2 regions of the Streptomyces sp. NPDC005181 genome follow, and region 1 is predicted to be linked to the other one. Evidence: riboswitches for the same ligand, from Rfam matches in the RefSeq annotation. Region 1 holds a riboswitch; the other holds the start of a gene.
The links. A riboswitch is a leader RNA that binds a small molecule or an ion and turns the genes downstream of it on or off. The one in region 1 is predicted to bind S-adenosylmethionine.
Positions count from the first base shown of each region.

Region 2: another riboswitch for S-adenosylmethionine. It lies ahead of ABZV38_RS37985 (aminotransferase class V-fold PLP-dependent enzyme); the one in region 1 lies ahead of thrC (threonine synthase).

Region 1 is NZ_JBEXID010000062.1:25,728-38,836, reverse strand. It holds gene groL (chaperonin GroEL) at 1-1,096, opposite strand, end outside; gene ABZV38_RS29285 (cold-shock protein) at 1,425-1,631, opposite strand; gene ABZV38_RS29280 (MoaD/ThiS family protein) at 2,086-2,364, opposite strand; gene thrC (threonine synthase) at 2,423-3,730, opposite strand; SAM riboswitch class I at 3,748-3,874, opposite strand; gene ABZV38_RS29270 (glucosyl-3-phosphoglycerate synthase) at 4,027-4,977, shown strand; gene ABZV38_RS29265 (trehalose-6-phosphate synthase) at 5,032-6,426, shown strand; gene otsB (trehalose-phosphatase) at 6,483-7,337, opposite strand; gene ABZV38_RS29255 (DUF3263 domain-containing protein) at 7,439-7,717, opposite strand; gene ABZV38_RS29250 (extracellular solute-binding protein) at 7,750-8,967, opposite strand; gene ABZV38_RS29245 (sugar isomerase) at 9,292-10,200, shown strand; gene ABZV38_RS29240 (ROK family protein) at 10,303-11,235, shown strand; gene nagA (N-acetylglucosamine-6-phosphate deacetylase) at 11,235-12,389, shown strand; gene ABZV38_RS29230 (1-phosphofructokinase family hexose kinase) at 12,557-13,109, shown strand, end outside.
Region 2 is NZ_JBEXID010000150.1:1,065-9,656, forward strand. It holds gene ABZV38_RS37950 (Ig-like domain-containing protein) at 1-978, shown strand, start outside; gene ABZV38_RS37955 (hypothetical protein) at 1,063-1,464, opposite strand; gene ABZV38_RS37960 (heme-copper oxidase subunit III) at 1,652-2,272, shown strand; gene ABZV38_RS37965 (c-type cytochrome) at 2,335-3,144, shown strand; gene ABZV38_RS37970 (Rieske 2Fe-2S domain-containing protein) at 3,141-4,196, shown strand; gene ABZV38_RS37975 (ubiquinol-cytochrome c reductase cytochrome b subunit) at 4,193-5,818, shown strand; gene trpD (anthranilate phosphoribosyltransferase) at 5,943-7,007, shown strand; SAM riboswitch class IV at 7,093-7,210, shown strand; gene ABZV38_RS37985 (aminotransferase class V-fold PLP-dependent enzyme) at 7,387-8,592, shown strand, end outside.

The DNA.
Region 1 (13,109 bases):
GCTCCTGGAGCTTCTCGCGGTCGTAGTCCGAGTCGGAGTTCTCGATCTCGGCACGGATCTGGTTGACGCGACCCTGAACCTGGTCGCTGTCACCGGAACCGTCGACGATCGTGGTCTCGTCCTTGGTGATGACGACCTTGCGGGCGCGGCCCAGCAGGTCCAGGCCGGCGTTCTCGAGCTTGAGACCGACCTCCTCGGAGATGACCGTGCCACCGGTGAGGATGGCGATGTCGCCGAGCATGGCCTTGCGGCGGTCACCGAAGCCCGGGGCCTTGACGGCAACGGACTTGAAGGTGCCACGGATCTTGTTGACGACCAGGGTCGACAGGGCCTCGCCCTCGACGTCCTCGGCGATGATCAGCAGCGGCTTGCCGGACTGCATGACCTTCTCCAGCAGCGGAAGGAGGTCCTTCACGTTGCTGACCTTGGAGTTGACGATCAGGATGTACGGGTCGTCCAGGGACGACTCCATGCGCTCCATGTCGGTGGCGAAGTACGCCGAGATGTAGCCCTTGTCGAAGCGCATGCCCTCGGTGAGCTCCAGCTCCAGACCGAAGGTCTGGGACTCCTCGACGGTGATGACGCCTTCCTTGCCGACCTTGTCCATCGCCTCGGCGATGAGCTCGCCGATCTGGGTGTCGGCGGCGGAGATGGAGGCCGTCGAAGCGATCTGCTCCTTGGTCTCCACGTCCTTGGCCTGCTCCAGCAGAGCGGCGGAGACGGCCTCGACGGCCTTCTCGATGCCCCGCTTGAGGGCCATCGGGTTTGCACCCGCGGCAACGTTGCGAAGGCCCTCACGGACGAGCGCCTGGGCGAGAACGGTGGCGGTGGTCGTACCGTCGCCGGCGACGTCGTCCGTCTTCTTGGCGACTTCCTTGACCAGCTCTGCGCCGATCTTCTCGTACGGGTCCTCGAGCTCGATCTCCTTGGCGATGGAAACACCATCGTTGGTGATCGTGGGCGCGCCCCACTTCTTCTCGAGGACGACGTTGCGGCCCTTGGGGCCAAGGGTGACCTTGACGGCGTCGGCGAGCTGGTTCATCCCGCGCTCGAGACCGCGCCGTGCCTCCTCGTCGAACGCGATGATCTTGGCCATGTGAAGTGGTCCTCCCGGACAGGGGTGGATTTCTCCGGACCGAGTGGCGCCCGCGACGGACGGCCTGCCTGCCTGGCGGTTCCTTGCCCCACCAAGCCTGCGGGCCTCACCGGCCCGGTCCAAGTTCTGTCACTCTCACCTGGAGAGTGCTAACGCAATGATTAGCACTCGACCCCCACGAGTGCAAGCGCCCCCGACGGTTGTGGACAACGCGGGGACCGGGCGACGGCGCGCGGAGCGACGGCCGCATGACGCGTGAAGGGCCCGTCCCCCCTGGGGGTACGGGCCCTTCATGCGTGAGTAGTGTCGTTGGCCGACCGCGCCGAGCTCAGCCGACGGCGAGCTTGACCATGTCCGCCTGCGGCCCCTTCTGGCCCTGCGAGATTTCGAATTCAACTCGCTGACCCTCTTCGAGGGTGCGGTACCCGTCCATCTGGATCGCGCTGTAGTGGACGAAAACATCCGCACCACCGTCGACCGCGATGAAGCCGTACCCCTTCTCCGCGTTGAACCACTTGACGGTGCCCTGAGCCATGCCTAACTCCCCTATTACTGGCCCTTGCACAGGACCGCACTTCGCGGGCCCGGGTCAGAACTCACCCTCCGACAGGAGAGGGTGTGTGCGCCGGAACGCGTCGACCGCGGCCGAATGTATCTGCCCAACTGCCCTCTGCAACAGGTCAATCGGACGAGAATTCTGGGCAGCACCGAACGCCCGAATATGCGGAATTCATGCGATTCCAGGGCAACTCGGGCCGGGCAAAGGCCACTTATGGCGCAAGGAGTTCGTGCACTTTGGCTGCATCTTGTCGCGGGCGGGCGCATTCTCATATGCGGTCGGCACGGGCAGCGAAGGGGACTTCCCAACTGTACCGCGCTTAACCATGCAGAATTGCCCCCTCCGCTTAGCTCGCAGAGGGGGCAATTCCGGTGACGCTGTGGAGTCGGCCGCGGGGCCGGTGGAGGGTCCGTGCCGGGGCGACGGAAGGTCAGCAGCCGCCCGCGACGGCCGGGATGATCGAGATGCCGGCGCCGTCCGGGGTGGCCGTCTCCAGGCCGCCCTCGAAGCGCACGTCGTCGTCGTTGACGTACACGTTCACGAACCGGCGCAGCTTGCCCTGGTCGTCCAGGACGCGCGCGGCGATGCCCGGGTGGTTCTGCTCCAGCGACTCGATCACCTGGGAGAGGGTCGTGCCCTCGGCCGGGACCTCGGCCTGACCGCCCGTGTAGGTGCGCAGGATGGTGGGGATACGGACCTTGACGCTCATGTGGGTGCCTTCCTTGCGTCTCGGGTGGACGTCCCGGGTGGACGTCTCGGTGGTCGGGTCAGCTGCGGGCGAGGCCGGCGTCGCGGAACGCGTCGAGGCTGGGCCGGATGGTCGCCGTCGGGCCGGTGGTCGGGGCGACCGCGTCCAGCGTCTTCAGACCGTCACCGGTGTTGAGGACGACGGTGGTGAGCGTCGGATCCAGCAGACCGGCCTCGATCAGCTTCTTCGTCACGCCGACCGTCACCCCGCCCGCCGTCTCCGCGAAGATGCCCTCGGTGCGCGCCAGCAGCTTGATCGCGTCGACGACCTGCTCGTCGTTGACGTCCTCGACGGCGCCACCGGTCCGGCGGGCGATGTCCAGGACGTACGGGCCGTCGGCCGGGTTGCCGATCGCCAGCGACTTGGCGATCGTGTTCGGCTTCTGGGGGCGTACCACGTCGTGACCGGCCTTGAAGGCCGTGGAGACGGGGGAGCAGCCCTCGGCCTGGGCACCGAAGATCTTGTACGGCTTGTCCTCGACGAGCCCGAGCTTGATCAGCTCCTGCAGACCCTTGTCGATCTTCGTGAGCTGCGAGCCGGACGCGATCGGGATGACGAGCTGGTCGGGCAGCTGCCAGCCGAGCTGCTCGCAGATCTCGTACGCGAGCGTCTTGGAGCCCTCCCCGTAGTACGGGCGCAGGTTGACGTTGACGAAGCCCCAGCCCTCGCCGAGCGGGTCGCCGATGAGCTCCGAGCAGAAGCGGTTGACGTCGTCGTAGTTGCCCTCGATGCCGACCAGTTCGCCGCCGTACACCGCGGCCATGACGACCTTGCCCTGCTCCAGGTCGTGCGGAATGAACACGCAGGACCGCAGGCCGGCCCGGGCGGCCGCCGCGCCCACGGCGCCGGCGAGGTTGCCGGTGGAGGAGCAGGAGAGGGTGGTGAAACCGAAGGCGCGGGCGGCCTCGACGGCGATCGCGACGACGCGGTCCTTGAAGGAGTGCGTCGGGTTGCCGGAGTCGTCCTTGACGTACAGACCGCCGGTGACGCCCAGTTCGCGGGCGAGGTTGTCGGCCTTGACCAGCTTGGTGAAGCCGGGGTTGATGTTGGGCTTGTCCGCGACATCGGCGGGGACCGGCAGCAGCGGCGCGTAACGCCAGATGTTGTTCGGCCCGGCCTCGATGCGCTTCTTCAGCTCGTCCGGGGAGCCGCTCGGCAGGTCGTACGCCACTTCGAGCGGCCCGAAACAGGTCGCGCAGGCGAAAAGGGGACCGAGCTCGAATCGCTCTCCGCACTCGCGGCAGGAAAGTGCCGCGGCGGGACCGAGGTCGACAGCGTCGGCGTCGGCGGAAGAATTGGTGCTCACTGCAACGGTCTGCGTAGCCATGATGGCGAGGCCCTTTCTCCTCATCTTCCTCGCGACGCATTTCGCCACGAGACGGAATTGGCACCTTCCCCACCTGACCTCGCGGTCGGCAGGAGGGTTGCCGGGACTTCAACGGGCCGTTCCCTCAGTCCCTCTGGATGAGCGCTGTGGCACTGGATCACCGATCCAGGCATTTATCGGCGGAGGACCCCGACATGCGAGGGTCATCCGCGTTGTTCAAGACTGTAACCGAAGCACCGGACGGTTGAGAGAGCCGTCCGAACCGCGAGATGGATCACATACAGGGAGTATCGACCGTGCTGGAAGAGGTCGAACGCTGGCTGACCAGGCGTTCCTGGTCGGCCGCCGACCGCCCGCTGGACCGGCTCGTCGCCGCCAGGGCCAGGGATCCGCGGCGCGGGAGTGTGAGCGTCGTGCTGCCCGCCCTCAACGAGGAGGCGACGGTCGGCGCGATCGTCGAGACGATCCGGGCCGAGCTGATGGAGAAGGTCCAGCTGGTCGACGAGCTGCTGGTGATCGACTCCGGGTCGACGGACGCCACCGCGGAGGTCGCCCGGAAGGCGGGCGCCCGGGTGGTGCACCGTGACGACATACTCCCCCGGATTCCCGCGCTGCCCGGCAAGGGCGAGGTCCTCTGGCGATCGCTCCTGGTCACCGGCGGTGACATCGTCTGCTTCATAGACGCCGACCTGAAGGACTTCTCCGCGGAATTCGTCTCCGGCATCATCGGCCCGCTGCTCACCGATCCCGAGGTGCAGTTCGTCAAGGCGATGTACGACCGCCCGCTCGGAGACACGGCAGGTCAGGGCGGTCGCGTCACCGAACTGGTGGCCCGCCCGCTGCTCAATCTGCACTGGCCGCAGCTGGCCGGCTTCGTCCAGCCGCTGGGCGGCGAGTACGCGGTGCGGCGTTCACTGCTGGAGCGGCTGCCGTTCCCGGTCGGTTACGGAGTGGAACTGGGCCTGCTCGTGGATGCGCTGCACACCGTGGGGCTGGACGCGCTGGCACAGGTCGATGTGGGGGTGAGGAAACACCGCCATCAGGACGGGCAGGCGCTGGGCCGGATGGCGGCGGCGATCTACCGGACGGCCCAACTGCGCCTTTCCCGCGGCCACTTGGTACGACCATCCCTCACCCAGTTCGAACGGGGTGAGACCGGCTTCGTTCCGCGTACGCACGCCGTGGACACGGAGGAGCGGCCGCCGATGCAGGAGATCAGGGAGTACGTTTCGCGCCGCGCCGCCTGAGGTGGCCTGACTTCGCACGTTTGGGCGGTTCGCGATCGGGCTAGATTCCGCAACATGGTCTCCGAGCACGTGATCACGTCTGCTGCCCAGGTACTCGTCGCCTCCAACCGCGGCCCGGTCTCGTACGCACTGAGCGAGGACGGTTCGATCAGCGCCAAACGGGGCGGCGGCGGGCTCGTCTCCGGGCTGAGCGCCGTCGAGGACAAGCTGTGGGTCTGCGCGGCGCTCGGCGACGGGGACCGGGAGGCGGTCCGGCGCGGGATCGCCGAGCCGGGCGTACGGATGCTCGACATCGACGCCGATGTGCACGCCGACGCGTACAACGGCATCGCGAACTCGGTGCTCTGGTTCGTCCACCACATGCTGTACCAGACGCCGCTGGAGCCGGTCTTCGACGCGGAGTTCCGCCGGCAGTGGGCGTCGTTCGAGGCGTACAACCTGGCCTTCGCACAGGCGCTCGCCGAGGAGGCGGGCGAAGGCGCGGCGGTGCTGGTGCAGGACTACCACCTGGCCCTGGTCCCCGGCATGCTCCGCGGCCTCCGCCCCGACCTGCGGATCGGTCACTTCTCGCACACCCCGTGGGCCCCGGTCGACTACTTCCGCCTGCTGCCCGACGACATCGCGGAGCAGCTGCTCCGCGGCATGCTCGGCGCGGACCGGGCGGCGTTCCTGACCCGGCGATGGGCGGACGCGTTCACCGCGTGCTGCACGGAGGTCCTGGGCGGCACCGGCCGGACGAGGATCGGCGTGCACGGCCTCGGCGCGGACGCGGACTTCCTGCGCCGTCGCGCGCACCAGCCGGACGTGGACGAACGCATGGCGATCCTGCGGGAGCAGGTGGGCGGCACCGGCCGGAAGACGATCGTGCGGGTCGACCGTACGGAACTGTCCAAGAACATCGTGCGCGGTCTGCTGGCGTACCGGGAGCTGCTGAACACCCGCCCGCAGTGGCGCGAGCGGGTGGTGCATGTGGCGTTCGCGTACCCGTCGCGGCAGGACCTGGCGGTGTACCGGGAGTACACGGCCGAGGTGCAGCGGCTGGCTGACGACATCAACGAGGCGTACGGAACGCCCGATTGGACCCCGGTCCTGCTGCATGTGAACGACGACTTCGCGCGCTCGCTGGGGGCGTACCGGCTGGCGGACGTGGCGCTCGTCAACCCGATCCGCGACGGCATGAACCTGGTCGCGAAGGAGGTCCCGGTGGTCTCCGACCAGGGCTGCGCGCTGGTGCTGTCGCGGGAGGCGGGGGCGTACGAGGAGCTGGGCGCGGACGCGATCGTGGTGAACCCGTACGACGTGTCGGCGACGGCCGCCGCGCTGCACGAGGCGCTGACGATGCCGGACGGGGAGCGGGCGGAGCGGTCGAAGCGGCTGGCTGCGGCGGCGACTGCGTTGCCGCCGCAGCGATGGTTCCTGGAGCAGCTGGAGGAGCTGCGGCAGGAGTGACCGTCCGGGGCGATGGTTCGGGTCGATGGTTCGGGGCGATGGTTCGGGGCGGCCGTTCAGAGGCGCCGGGCGAGGTCCGCGAGGAAGTCGACCACGGCCCCCGGACCCGGCACCAACAGGTCGGCCCGCTCGGCCAGTTCCGGCACTTCGGCGCTTCCGCTGCACACCAGCAGACCCGGGATGCCGTCGGGGCCCTCGGTGCGGAGCTTCTCCACGGCGGCGTACGCGGCGAGGTCCCCCAGGTCGTCCCCGGCGTACAGGACGGACTCGGCGTCCGTCTCCCGCACGTACTCGGCGAGCGCCACGCCCTTGTCCATGCCGGGCGGGCGCAGTTCCAGGACGAGGCGCCCCGGTTCGACGATCAGCCCGTGCCGGGCCGCGAGCCGCCCGAGCGGGCCACGCAGCGCCTCGAATGCGGCCTGCGGGTCGGCGGCGCGGCGCGTGTGGACGGCGACCGCCTGTCCCTTCTCCTCGATCCATGTGCCGTGCCAGGAGTCGAACCGGTCCAGCACGCCCGGGAGTTCGGCTCGGACCGCCGCCACTCCGGGGTGCGGGGCGGGGGCGTGAACGGTGCTGGAGACGGCATCCCAGCGTTCCGCACCGTAGTGGCCGAGGACGACGAGGTGGTCGAGGCCCGGGACGCCCGCGAAGCCGCCGTACCGGACCGCGACGCCGGCCGGGCGGCCGGTGATCACGGCGACGGAGGCGACCTTCGGGGCGAGCGCGGCGATGGCCTCGACGGCGCCGGGGTGAGCGCGGGCCTGGTCCGGGTCCGGGACGATGTCGGCGAGGGTGCCGTCGAAATCGAGGGCGACCACGGCGCGGTCGGGCCGGGCCAGGAGGGCGGCGAGGCCTTCGCGGCCGGCCTGTGTGGTGGGGATGGGGAGGGGCTGCTCTGGGTTGCTTCCCATGGGGCGAGCCTATCGGGGGCGACGCAGGGCGGCTACGGCTGCGCCTGCGGCGGGCCTGCTCCCCTGCCCGCCCCTTCCCGGAGCCGGGGGCCAGCCCCCGGCTACCGCCTCCCGCGCCGGGCCTCCCGCACACGCCGCAGCCGGTTGATCGTCACCGGGTCCTCCTCCAGCGCCCGCCGGTCATCCAGCAACGCATTCAGCAGCTGGTAGTAGCGTGTCGGCGAGATCCCCAGCCCCTCACGGATCTCCCGCTCCTTCGCGCCCGGCCCGGGCCACGACCGCCGTTCCACGGCCAGTACCGCACGCTCCCGCTCGGAGAGCCCCGGCTGCGTCGTGTCCGGGCTCTCCGCACCGGGGGAGTCGTTCTCGGGGGCGGTCATATCAGCCAACATAATGCCCGCGCCGCATCCCGCTACTTCGCCGCTTCTGCTGCCGCCGCCCCTCGCGCGATCTCGGCCAGCACACCCGCCGGACTGCCGCCCGGCTCCACCGCCTTGCCGATGTTCTGCTTGATCAGTTCGCTCGTGCGCGCCCACGACGTCTTGCCGACGGGGTAGAAATCCGAGTTCGGCAGCGCCTCAAGGAACTTCCGCAGCGACTTGTGCTTGGCGTCCGTCTCCATCACCGCGGACGCGCTGTCGGTGACCGGCAGCAGGTCGTACTCGTCGGCGAAGGCCACCACGTTCTTGTCATCGAACATGTAGTCGAAGAATTTACCGATGGCTTGACGGTGGTTGTTCTGCTTGAAGCCCATGATCCAGTCGGCGACGCCCATCGACCCCTCGGTCGGGCCGCTGATGCCGGGCAGCGGCACCATGCCGACCTGCACGCCCTTCTGCTCGGCCTCCTGCATCAGCGTGGGGTGCCCGTTGAGCATTCCGACCTTGCCGCTCGTGAACGCCTCGAACGCCTTCGCCCGGTCCAGCTTTCCGGGAGCCACCGGTCCGACCAGCCCCTTGTCGACCAGGTTCGTCTTCAGCCAGTCGAACGCCTTGACGTTCTCGGCCGAGGCGATGTCGTACGAGCCGACGTCGTCCGTGTAGCCGCCACCTCCGCTGAGCAGCCACATCATCGTCTCGGCCTGGGACTCCTCCTGACCGAGCGGCAGCGCGAACGGGTAGGTGACGCCACGCTGCTTGAGCACCGCAGCGTCGTCACGGATGTCGTCCCAGGTCTTCGGGGCGTCCAGGCCCGCCTGGCTGAAGAACTTCTTGTTGTAGAAGAGCAGCCGGGTGCTGGCGACGAACGGCAGTCCGTACTGGGTCTGGTTGTACTCGCCCGCATCGGCCAGCCGCGGCAGGAAGTTCGCCTGGGTGCGGATGGCGAGCATGTCGTCGGCGCTGTAGAGCTTCCCGGCCTTGGCGTAGTCCGCGTAGGCACCGATCTGCGCGATGTCCGGGGCCTGACCCTTCTTCACCATCTCGGCGACCTTGCGGTCGACGTCCTTCCACGAATAGACGTTGACGTCGACCTTGATGCCGTCGTGGGACGCCTCGAAGTTCCTGGCGAGTTCGTCCCAGTACTTCTCGGAGCTGTTCGCCGCGCTGTTGCCGTAGTCGGCCGCGACAAGTTTGAGGGTGACGTCCCCCGCTCCGCTGCCGGTGCCGCAGCCCGACAACGTTGCCACCATGCCGAGTGCGGCTACCGCCGCGGTCAGTCCCAAGTAGTGCCGCTGCACAGCCAGTCCATCCTCATCGATTAGGTGAACACCCGACCGTCCGGATGAGCTGCGATTTTTACCCATGTCGCCGAGGAAGGTCTACACCAGAGAAGTATCGCTTCTGCAACATAACCGGACCTGTGTCCGGATGGTCCGGGTGTCATTGCACGGGAACGGGACCGACTGTTAAGTACATGTCGGCACACGGCACTTCATGGTCTGCACCTTTCCGTGCCCGCTGTTCTGCACCGACCCGTCGTTACCGTTCCCCCACGCACCGAGGAGCCGTCCAGCATGTCCCGTACCGCATCAGAGATTGCCACCCAGCCCAACTGCTGGCGGCGTGCCGCGGAGGCAGGGGCCGTGTTCGACGGACTGCCGCGGCCGGGTGAGCGCGTCGCCGTCACCGGGTGCGGCACCTCCTGGTTCATGGCGATCGCGTACGCGGCGCTGCGCGAGGCGGCCGGGCAGGGCGAGACCGATGCGTTCGCCTCCTCGGAGTTCCCCGCGGGACGTCCGTACGACCGGGTCGTGGCGATCACCCGCTCCGGTACGACGACCGAGGTGCTCGACCTCCTCGGTGAGCTGCGCGGCAAGGTGACCACCGTCGCGCTGACCGCCGACCCGAAGACGCCCGTGAGGGAAGCCGCCGACGTCGTGGCCGTACTGGACTGGGCGGACGAGGAGTCGGTCGTCCAGACCCGGTTCGCCACCACCGCGCTGGCCTTCCTGCGGGCCGGTCTGGAGGCCGCGGGCCCGCTTCCGGCGGGGGTGAAGACGGTCGCCGAGGCAGCGGTCGACGCGGAGCTCGCGGTGACGGAGCCGCTGGCGGAGGCGGTCGTCGCGGCCGAGCAGTGGACGTTCCTGGGACGCGGCTGGACCTACGGGCTGGCCCAGGAGGCCGGACTCAAGATGCGCGAGGCGGCGGGCGCCTGGACCGAGGCGTACCCGGCGATGGAGTACCGCCACGGACCGATCTCGATCACCGGACCGAACCGCGTCACGTGGGTGTTCGGCGCACTGCCCGAGGGGCTCGCGGGCGAGGTCGCGGGGGTCGGCGGCACCCTGGTCGCCCATGCCACGGCCGACCCGATGGCCGATCTGATCAGGGCCCAGCGGCTCGCGGTCAAGATCGCGGAATCGAAGGGATACGACCCGGACCACCCGCGCAATCTCTCGCGCAGCGTGATCCTGGCGCCCTGAGCCCTCGGCCGCGCCGACCGCCCGCTTCGTTTTGTATGGATGCGCAACAAACAGCGATAGTGGACTAGACCTATCGGGGTCCGGCGGGCGAAACTGTCTCCCGTGAAACACGTCATCGCCCTCGATGTGGGCGGCACCGGAATGAAGGCCGCCCTGGTCGGGGCCGACGGCACCCTGCTGCACGAGGCCCGGCGCGCGACCGGCAGGGAGCGCGGACCCGACGCCGTCGTGGAGTCGATCCTCGCCTTCGCCGCGGAGCTGCGCGCCCACGGCGAGGAACACTTCGGCGAGAGCGCCGCCGCGGCCGGTGTCGCCGTGCCCGGCATCGTCGACGCGGAGAACGGGATCGCGGTCTACGCCTCGAACCTCGGCTGGCGCGACGTACCGATGAGGGACAAGCTCGGCGAGCGGCTCGGTGGAGTGCCCGTCGCGCTCGGCCACGACGTCAGGACCGGCGGCCTCGCCGAGGGCCGGATCGGCGCGGGCAAGGGCGCCGACCGCTTCCTCTTCGTACCGCTGGGCACCGGGATCGCCGGGGCCATCGGCATCGCGGGCACCATCGAGGCGGGCGCGCACGGATACGCGGGCGAGATCGGGCACATCGTCGTCCGGCCGGACGGGCCGGACTGCGGCTGCGGACAGCGCGGCTGTCTGGAGACCCTGGCCTCCGCCTCCGCGGTCAGCCGCGCCTGGGCCACCGCGTCGGGCGACCTCGAGGCCGATGCGGCGGACTGCGCGAAGGCCGTCGCGTCGGGCGATCCCGCGGCCGTACGGGTCTGGCGGAACGCGGTCGACGCACTCGCCGCCGGGCTGGTCACCGCGCTCACCCTGCTGGACCCTCGAACGCTCATCATCGGTGGCGGACTCGCAGAGGCAGGGGAAACCTTGTTCGTACCACTCCGTGCGGCCGTCGAGGAACGCGTCACGTTCCAGAAGCTGCCCCACATCGTCCCGGCGGCCCTCGGGGACACCGCCGGATGCCTGGGTGCAGGGCTGCTCGCCTGGGATCTTCTCTCCACGGAGGTATCCGCCTGATGGCCGGACGCGCAGACAGCACGGTTCTCGCAGGGGCCAAGGTGGTTCTTCCCACCGGGACCGTCGAGAACGGACGGGTGATCGTCGAGGGCACCCGGATCGCCGGCAGTGCACACGAGGGCGCCCGGACCGTCGATCTGACCGGCCACTGGGTCGTGCCCGGCTTCGTCGACATGCACAACCACGGCGGCGGCGGCGCATCCTTCACCTCCGGCACCGTGGACGAGGTCCTCACCGGCGTCCGCACCCACCGCGAGCACGGCACCACCACCCTGGTCGCCTCCACCGTCACCGGCGAGATGGACTTCCTCGCCCAGCGGGCCGGCATCCTCTCCGAGCTCGTCGAACAGGGCGATCTGGCCGGGATCCACTTCGAGGGCCCGTTCATCTCACCGTGCCGCAAGGGCGCACACAGCGAGAAGCTGCTGCGCCACCCGGACCCGGCCGAGGTCCGCAAGCTGGTGGACGCGGCGCGCGGCACCGCGAAGATGTTCACGCTCGCCACCGAACTGCCGGGCGGCATCGAATCGGTGCGGCTGCTCGCCGAGCACGGGGTGATCGCCGCGATCGGACACACCGACGCGACGTACGAGCAGACCGTCGAGGCGATCGACGCGGGCGCCACCGTCGCCACCCACCTGTTCAACGCGATGCCGCCGCTCGCCCACCGTGAGCCCGGCCCGATCGCCGCGCTCCTGGAGGACGAGCGGATCACCGTCGAGCTGATCAACGACGGCACACATCTGCACCCGGCTGCCCTGGAGCTGGCCTACCACCACGCGGGCGCCGCCCGCGTCGCGCTGATCACGGACGCGATGGACGCGGCCGGCTTCGGCGACGGTCAGTACCAGCTGGGCCCGCTCGCCGTCGAGGTCAAGGACGGCGTCGCCCGGCTCGTCGAGGGCGGCTCGATCGCGGGCTCCACGCTCACCCTGGACACCGCGTTCCGCCGTGCCGTCACTCTCGACAGGATCCCGGTCGACGACGTCGTGCAGTCCCTCTCCGCCAACCCGGCGCGCCTGCTCGGCGTGTACGACAGGGTCGGCTCGCTGGAGCCGGGCAAGGACGCCGACCTGGTGGTCCTGGACGCGGACTTCGCGCTCAAGGGCGTCATGCGCAAGGGCGATTGGCTCATTGAGCCCCATCTTGCGTAATTCTGCCCATTATTGACGGCGGGTCGTATACGTAACGAAGAGAAGGCGGTTGGTCCCGAGGTCTGGGCCGACCGCCGTCTCTTTGGCATGATCGCTTCGTAAACAGCAGGGAAAGCGCGTTCTGGCAAGGGATCCGCGTTCCGGCACGGATCGAAGGAGTGACCGAGGTGATCCTCACGGTCACGCTGAACACGGCACTCGACCTGACCTACGGCGTACCGGCATTGGTGCCGCACACCAGCCACCGCGTCGGCGACATCTCGGAACGCCCCGGCGGCAAGGGCCTCAACGTGGCCCGGGTGCTCTCCACGCTCGGCCACGAGACCGTGGTCACCGGCTTCGCCGGAGGCGCCACCGGAGCAGTGCTCCGCGACCTGCTGGCCGGCCTCCCGCCGCGCGACGCACTCGTCGCCGTCGCCGGGAACACCCGCCGCACCATCGCCGTCGTCGACGCGTCCACCGGCGACACCACCCAGCTCAACGAACCGGGCCCGCTCGTCACCACCGGCGAATGGGCCGCCTTCCTCACCACGTACCGAAAGCTCCTCGGCGAAGCGGACGCGGTCGCCCTCTGCGGCAGCCTGCCGCCCGGCATCCACGTCGGCGCGTACGCCGAACTGGTCCGCCTGGCCCGCACCGCCGACGTCCCCGTCCTTCTCGACACCAGCGGCGAACCGCTGCGCCGGGGCATTGCCGCCCGCCCCGACCTGATCAAGCCGA
Region 2 (8,592 bases), on a different contig from region 1:
GACGGGCTGCGCTGGCATTCCACCGTCCCGCTTGCGGCCGGCACCCGCTACACCGTCAGGGTCAGTGTCGAGGACGACGACGGCGCCCCGGGCAGCCGTACGCTCTCCTTCGAGACGGCCCCGGCGAAGAAGCTCCTGAAAGTGACCTTCGGCCCGCACGCGGGCACCTACGGCGTCGGACAGCCCATTACGGCGGAACTCAGCGCTCCGGTCAAGGGCAAGGCCGCCCGGGCCACCGTGGAGCGCTCCCTGAAGGTCCGCTCCACGCCCTCCGTGCCGGGCTCCTGGTACTGGGTCGACGACAAGATCCTGCACTACCGCCCGCAGGAGTACTGGCCGGCCCGGGCCACGATCGAGGTCAGCAGCACCATGGCCGGCATAAAAGTCGCCAACGGCCTGTACGGGGCCCCCACGAAAGCGTTGAAGATCACTACCGGCGACCGTATCGAGGCCATCACCAACGCCGCCGCGCACTCCATGACGGTCAAGCGCAACGGAGTAGTGATCAACACCATCCCGGTGACCACCGGAAGGCCCGGCTTCGACACCCGCAACGGCGTCAAGGTCGTGCTGAGCAAGGAGTACTCCGTACGCATGCGCGGGGAGACCATCGGCATCTCGGCGGATTCCGGCGACGGGTACGACCTGCTGGTCTACTACGCGACCCGCGTCACCTGGAGCGGCGAGTACGTGCACGCGGCCCCCTGGTCCACCGGCTCGCAGGGGTACGCGAACGTCAGCCACGGCTGCACGGGCATGAGCAACGCCCAGGCCCAGTGGTTCTACAACACCGTGCGCGAGGGGGACCTCGTCTCCGTCGTCGGCAGCCAGGGCTCCACGATGACACCGTTCGACAACGGCTACGGCGACTGGAACCTGTCCTGGGCGAAATGGCAGCAGGGCAGCGCCCTGCAGAACAACGCCACCCCGGACCGGTCGAACACCGTGCAGGCGGCGCGCCTGCGCCCCGAGGTCTGACCGGCCAGGGGAGTGCACCGCCCTTCGAAGGGACATGAAACGGCCCGGCCCGCGACGAAACCGCGTGCCGGGCCGCAGTGGGACTCAGGACTGTACGCAGAGCCTGCTGCGCAGCAGAGCGGCCAGGGCGTCCGCGAACTCGACCGGCTCGACCGGCAGGGTCACCGCGGCGTCCGCGCGGCTCCAGGTGGCCAGCCAGGCATCCTGCGGGCGCCCGATCAGCAGCAGCACCGGCGGGCAGTGGAAGATCTCGTCCTTGATCTGCCGGCAGACGCCCATGCCGCCCGCCGGGGCCGTCTCGCCGTCCAGCACGCACACGTCGATGCCGCCGCTGTCCAGCGCGGACAGGACGGCGGGCAGCGTGGCGCACTCCACGAACTCCACCGGTGGCACGTCCGCCGCAGGCCTGCGACCGGCGGCCAGCCTCACCTGCTCACGGGTGTTGGCGTCGTCGCTGTAGACCAGGACCGTGGCGGTCGGCTGCATTGTTCCTCCGTGACATCTGTGTCTTCGGGGCTCTCGGGGCATGAACCGATGCGCGGATCGTACTCCGACCGACAGCCTGTCAGCACCGGTAATGACAGCGATTCGATGGGCCGTTCGGGCAGGACACACGCTGCTGACACACCGAACGGCACCCCCGGGAGTGAGGGCGGGATAAGCGACCGACATAATGTCGATCGTGGCGACAGCAACGACAGTAGAAACCGGGCACGCGCACCCGTCGGTCAATCGACCGAACCTCACCAGCGTCGGAACCATCATCTGGTTGAGTTCCGAGCTGATGTTCTTCGCGGCCCTCTTCGCGATGTACTTCACCCTGCGATCGGTGATGGGACCCGACCACTGGAAGGAAATGGCTTCGGCCCTGAACTTCCCGTTCTCGGCGACGAACACCACGATCCTGGTGCTCTCCTCCCTCACCTGCCAGCTCGGCGTCTTCGCCGCGGAGCGGGGCGATGTGAAGAAGCTCCGTGCCTGGTTCGTGATCACTTTCGTGATGGGTGCGATCTTCGTCGGAGGCCAGGTCCTGGAGTACACCGAGCTGGTGAAGAAGGACGGCCTCTCGCTGTCCTCCGACCCGTACGGCTCGGTGTTCTACCTGACCACCGGCTTCCACGGTCTGCATGTGACAGGCGGTCTCATCGCCTTCCTGTTCGTACTGGGCAGGACATACGCAGCCAAGAGGTTCACCCACGAACAGGCGACCGCCGCCATCGTCGTGTCCTATTACTGGCACTTCGTCGATGTCGTGTGGATCGGCCTCTTTGCCACGATCTACATGATCAAGTAACCGGGCTCGAACCCGAACCACATCCAGCATCGACGCAGAAGATCCTGACACCGGGGTAATCCGTGAAAAAGCTCTCCGCACGACGACGCCATCCGTTGGCGGCGGTTGTCGTACTACTCCTCGCGCTGGCGGCCACTGGGGGGCTGTACGCCGCGTTTGCGCCCGCGAGCAAGGCGCAGGCCGACGACACCGCCCAGTCCCTCGCCATCGATGAGGGCAAGAAGCTGTACTCCGTCGGTTGCGCCAGCTGCCACGGAGTCGGCGGTCAGGGCACGTCCGACGGGCCGAGCCTGGTCGGCGTGGGCTCCGCCGCCGTCGACTTCCAGGTCGGCACGGGCCGTATGCCGGCCCAGCAGCCGGGTGCCCAGGTACCGAAGAAGAAGAACATCTACAGCCAGGCCGAGATCGACCAGCTCGCGGCGTACGTCGCGTCGCTCGGCGCCGGCCCGATCGTGCCGACCGAGGACCAGGTCAGCCCTGACGGTGCGGACATCGCCAAGGGTGGCGACCTGTTCCGTACCAACTGCGCGCAGTGCCACAACTTCACCGGCGAGGGCGGTGCCCTGACGAAGGGCAAGTACGCGCCCAGCCTTGAGGGAGTGGACCCGAAGCACATCTACGAGGCCATGCAGACCGGCCCGCAGAACATGCCGTCCTTCCCCGACTCGACGATGCCCGAGCAGCAGAAGCGGGACATCATCGCGTACATCAAGACCGTGAACAGCGCCGAGTCCGAGACCCCTGGTGGCCTCAAGCTGGGCGGGCTCGGTCCGGTCAGCGAGGGTCTGTTCGCCTGGATCTTCGGTCTGGGCGCACTCGTCGCAGTTGCCGTTTGGGTCGCGGCCCACACCGCTAAGGCCAAGAAGTCATGAGTAGCCAAGAGAAGATTCCAGAAGAGAACCTGCCCGCTGAGCAGGAAGCCGCGCACGGCGCGGTAGAGGTCGCGGACGACCCGTTCGCCAACCCGGGGCTGCCGGCTCACCGGCCGCGCATCCAGGACATCGACGAACGGGCCGCGAAGCGCTCCGAGCGCACGGTCGCGCTCCTGTTCGTGCTGTCCATGCTGGCGACCATCGGCTTCATCGCCTCGTACGTCATCTTCCCGGTGGACAAGATCGTGTTCATCTGGCCGTTCGGCCATGTGAGCGCGCTCAACTTCTCCCTCGGGCTGACCCTGGGCGTGGCTCTCTTCACGATCGGCGCGGGCGCCGTCCACTGGGCGCGCACCCTGATGTCCGACGAAGAGGTCGCCGACGACCGGCACGCCATCGAGGCGGAGCCCGAGGTCAGGGCGAAGGTTCTCGCCGACTTCGCGGCCGGTGCCGAGGAATCCGCGTTCGGCCGGCGCAAGCTGATCCGCAACACCCTGTTCGGTGCGCTGGCTCTGGTGCCGCTCTCCGGCGTGATGCTGCTGCGCGACCTCGGTCCGCTGCCGGAGAAGAAGCTCCGTCAGACCCTGTGGTCCAAGGGCAAGCAGCTCATCAACGTGAACACGATGCAGCCGCTGCGTCCCGAGGACGTCGTCGTCGGTTCGCTGACCTTCGCCATGCCCGAGGGTCTGGAGGAGGACGCTCACGACTTCCAGACGCAGATCGCCAAGGCTGCGCTGATGATCATCCGTATCCAGCCGGAGAACATCAAGGACAAGCGCGAGCGCGAGTGGGCCCACGAGGGCATCGTGGCCTTCTCGAAGATCTGCACCCACGTCGGCTGCCCGATCAGCCTGTACGAGCAGCAGACGCACCACGTGCTCTGCCCGTGCCACCAGTCCACCTTCGACCTCTCCGACGGCGCCCGCGTCATCTTCGGTCCGGCCGGTCACTCCCTTCCGCAGCTGCGGATCGGTGTGAACAGCGAGGGCAACCTCGAGGCGCTCGGTGACTTCGAAGAGCCCGTCGGTCCTGCATTCTGGGAGCGCGGATGAGTACTGTGACCGACACGAAGCGCAACGCGCCCGCCGGCGAGCGGGTGGCCGACTGGGCGGACGGCCGGCTCGGGATCTACTCCCTGGCCAAGGCCAACATGCGCAAGATCTTCCCGGACCACTGGTCCTTCATGCTCGGTGAAGTCGCCCTCTACAGCTTCATCGTCATCATCCTCACGGGTGTGTATCTGACGCTGTTCTTCCACCCGAGCATGAACGAGGTCGTCTATCACGGCTCGTACGAGCCGATGCAGGGCATCCGGATGTCCGAGGCCTATGCCTCGACGCTGGACATCAGCTTCGACGTCCGCGGTGGTCTGCTGGTCCGCCAGATCCACCACTGGGGCGCGCTGATCTTCCTGGCCGCGATGTTCGTGCACATGATGCGCGTCTTCTTCACGGGTGCGTTCCGCAAGCCGCGTGAGATCAACTGGCTGTTCGGCTTCCTGCTGTTCGTGCTGGGTATGTTCACCGGCTTCACGGGCTACTCGCTCCCGGACGACCTGCTCTCGGGTACGGGTGTCCGCTTCACCCAGGGCGCGATCCTGTCCATGCCGATCGTCGGCACGTACATCTCGATGTTCCTGTTCGGCGGAGAGTTCCCCGGCGGCGACTTCGTCGCCCGGTTCTACTCGATCCACATCCTGCTGCTGCCGGGCATCATGCTCGGTCTCGTGGTCGGCCACCTGATCCTGGTCTTCTACCACAAGCACACGCAGTTCGCGGGTCCCGGCCGCACCAACAAGAACGTCGTCGGTATGCCGCTGCTGCCGATCTACATGGCGAAGGCCGGAGGCTTCTTCTTCCTGGTCTTCGGTGTCATCGCGGTCATCTCGGCGATCGCCTCGATCAACCCGATCTGGGCCCTCGGTCCGTACCGTCCGGACCAGGTGTCCACCGGCGCCCAGCCCGACTGGTACATGGGCTTCGCCGAGGGTCTGATCCGAGTGATGCCGGGCTGGGAGATCAACCTCTGGGGTCACACGCTCGTCCTGGGCGTGTTCATCCCGCTGATGGCCTTCGGCGTGGTGCTGGCCGTGATCGCGGTCTACCCGTTCGTCGAGTCCTGGATCACCGGGGACAAGCGCGAGCACCACATCCTGGACCGCCCGCGCAACGCCCCGACCCGGACGGCCTTCGGCGTCGCGTGGATCACGGAGTACCTCGTCGTCTTCATCGGCGGTGGCAACGACCTCTGGGCCACGCACTTCCATCTCTCGCTGAACTCCATCTCGTGGTTCGTCCGGATCTTCATCTTCGTGGGGCCGGTCCTGGCGTTCATCGTCACGAAGCGGATCTGCCTCGGCCTTCAGCGCCGCGACAGGGAGAAGGTGCTGCACGGACGTGAGTCCGGTCTCATCAAGCGCCTGCCGCACGGTGAGTTCGTCGAGATCCACGAGCCGCTCGGCCCCGAGCAGCTGCACATGCTCACCGCGCACGAGCAGTACAAGCCGGTCGAGATCGGCCCGACAGTCGACGAGAACGGTGTCGAGCGCAAGGTGCCCGCGATGCAGAAGCTGCGGGCCAAGCTCAGCAAGGGCTACTTCGGCGAGCACAACCAGATCGAAAAGCCCACTGCCGAGGAGTACAAGGAGATCACCAGCGGCCACGGCCACCACTGATCGCCTCAACTGATCGCCACAGCGGGAGCCCCGTCCATTCGATGGACGGGGCTCTTTGCTGTCCCGTGCGCTCGATAGGGTGGGGTCCATACCCTTATCGGCGGTGGACCCCCAGGAGCGGACCATGAACGTGGTGACCCCGGTCGGCGGCGACAGCGTGGCGGCTCGTTCCTGGCCCGGCGTGCTGAACGCTCTCCTGCGCGGCGAGGACCTGAGCGCCGACGACACCGCGTGGGCGATGGACAACATCATGAGCGGCGAGGCGACCGACGTGCAGATCGCCGGTTTCGCCGTTGCCCTGCGCTCCAAGGGCGAGACCGTCGACGAGGTCACCGGACTCGTCCGCGCCATGTACGAGCACGCCACCACGATCCAGGTGCCGGGCCGCACGGTCGACATCGTCGGTACCGGCGGCGACCTCGCCAAGACGGTCAATATCTCCACGATGTCCGCGATCGTCGTCGCGGGCACAGGAGCCAAGGTCGTCAAGCACGGCAACCGCGCCTCCTCGTCGGCCAGCGGCGCCTCCGACGTCCTGGAGAAGCTGGGCGTCAATCTGGAGCTGACCCCCCAGCGCGTCGTCGAGGTGGCGGAGGAGGCGGGCATCACCTTCTGCTTCGCGGTGAAGTTCCACCCCGCCCTGCGCTATGCGGCGCGGGCCCGCAAGGAGCTCGGCGCGCAGACGACGTTCAACATCCTCGGCCCGCTCACCAACCCGGCCCGGGTGCGCTCCCAGGCCATCGGCGTCGCCGATCTGAAGATGGCCCCCATCGTCGCGGGCGTGCTCGCGGCGCGCGGCAACTCGGCGCTGGTCTTCCGCGGCGACGACGGCCTGGACGAGCTGACGACCACGGCGACCTCCCGGATCTGGGTGGTCCGGGACGGCGAGGTGCGCGAGGAGGCCTTCGACCCGCGCGACGTCGGCCTCCAGCTGGTCCCCGTCGAGGCACTGCGCGGCGCCGACGCCTCGTACAACGCCGATGTGGCCCGCCGGCTGCTGGCCGGTGAGACCGGTCCGGTACGCGAAGCCGTGCTCCTCAACTCGGCGGCGGCGCTGGTGGCGCTGGACCCGGGGGAGGGCACGCTGAACCAGCAGCTCGCCGCCGGGATCGCGAAGGCCGCCGAGTCCGTCGACTCGGGTGCGGCCCGGGCGGCGCTGGAGCGCTGGGTGACGGTCAGCAACGCCTGAACGAACGGGAACTGCGGCCCAGGGCGCAGTCCAGATCTTGGACTGCGCCTTGCGCGTCGACGCACGTATGGCAAGATGCTGGGCAGGTCATGAGTGACAGCGACTACGGCCCCGGCCCGCTGTCCGGCAACCCTCCGTCCGTGGCGGGGTGCCCCGGGTGAAGACCAGGCCGTAGGCAGCGAGGTCTGCGGCAAGCGCGGACCCCTCGACATCTGTGAATGTCACATCCCTGGGGTCCTGGTCCTCAAGGAGCCTCTTGTGAGCAAGCGAATGCGATAGGGCCCGGTCCGGCCCCTCTCCGCACCCCCTTTTTCTGCTTCCTGCGCTGCCGCGTACCTGCCGGCGCAGTGAATTCGCCTGCCTGTTACGGGAGTTCGCCATGTCCGTCGTCACCGCTGCCACCGACCAGACCATTTGTTCCCCGCTGCCCGTTCTGGGCAAGGATGTGACTGTTCCACTCGCTACCGGCGGAGAAGTCACGTATGCCGCCCTGGATTACGCGGCCAGCGCCCCGGCCCTGCAGCGGGTGTGGGAGGACGTCGCCGCGTACGCCCCGTACTACGGCAGCGTCCACCGCGGCGCCGGCTACCTCTCGCAGCTCTCCACGGACCTCTTCGAGAACAGCCGCAAGGCGGTCGGGGAGTTTCTCGGCTGCCGCGCGGAGGACCAGGTGATCTTCACCCGGTCGACGACGGACTCGCTGAACCTGCTGGCCGCGGTGATCCCCGCCGACTGCCAGGTCTTCGTGTACGAGACCGAGCACCACGCCTCGCTGCTGCCCTGGCGCGACGCCCGCGTCACCTACCTCAACGCTCCCCGCACCCCGGCCCAGGCCGTCGAGACGCTGGAGCGGGCGCTCGCCGACCGTGACCCCTACGGCCCCGCGCTGGTCTGCGTCACCGGTGCCTCGAACGTCACCGGTGAGCTGTGGCCGGTGAGGGAGCTGGCGGCCGCCGCCCACGCGCACGGGGCCCGGATCGTGCTGGACGCCGCACAGCTCGCGCCGCACCACCCGGTCGACATCGACGAGCTCGACGTCGACTGGGTCGCCTTCTCCGGACACAAGCTGTACGCGCCGTTCGGCTCCGGTGTCCTCGCGGGTCGCGCCGACTGGCTGCAGGACGCCGAGCCGTACCTGGCCGGTGGCGGCGCCTCGCGGAAGGTCGCCCGGCGCACCGACGGCGGTGTGGACGTGGAGTGGCACTCCACCGCCGCCCGGCACGAGGCCGGTTCGCCCAACGTCATCGGTGTCTACTCCATCGCCTCCGCCTGCAAGGCCCTCACCGAGGCCGGCTTCGACCGCCTCGTCGCCCGGGAGCAGCAGCTCGTCACCCGAGTCCGTGAAGGCCTCGCCGAGGTCCCCCAGGTCAAGGTGCTGTCGCTGTTCGGTGACGACGCCCCTCGGGTCGGCGTCGTCTCCTTCGTGGTGGAGGGGTGGAACAGCTCCCACTTCGCCGCGGCGCTCTCCGCCGAATACGGCATCGGGGTACGCGACGGACTGTTCTGCGCCCACCCGCTGGTGCGCACCCTGCTCGGCAGCGACCCGCAGGACCCGGGCGAGTGCGGCGCTCCGGAGGCGGAGCCG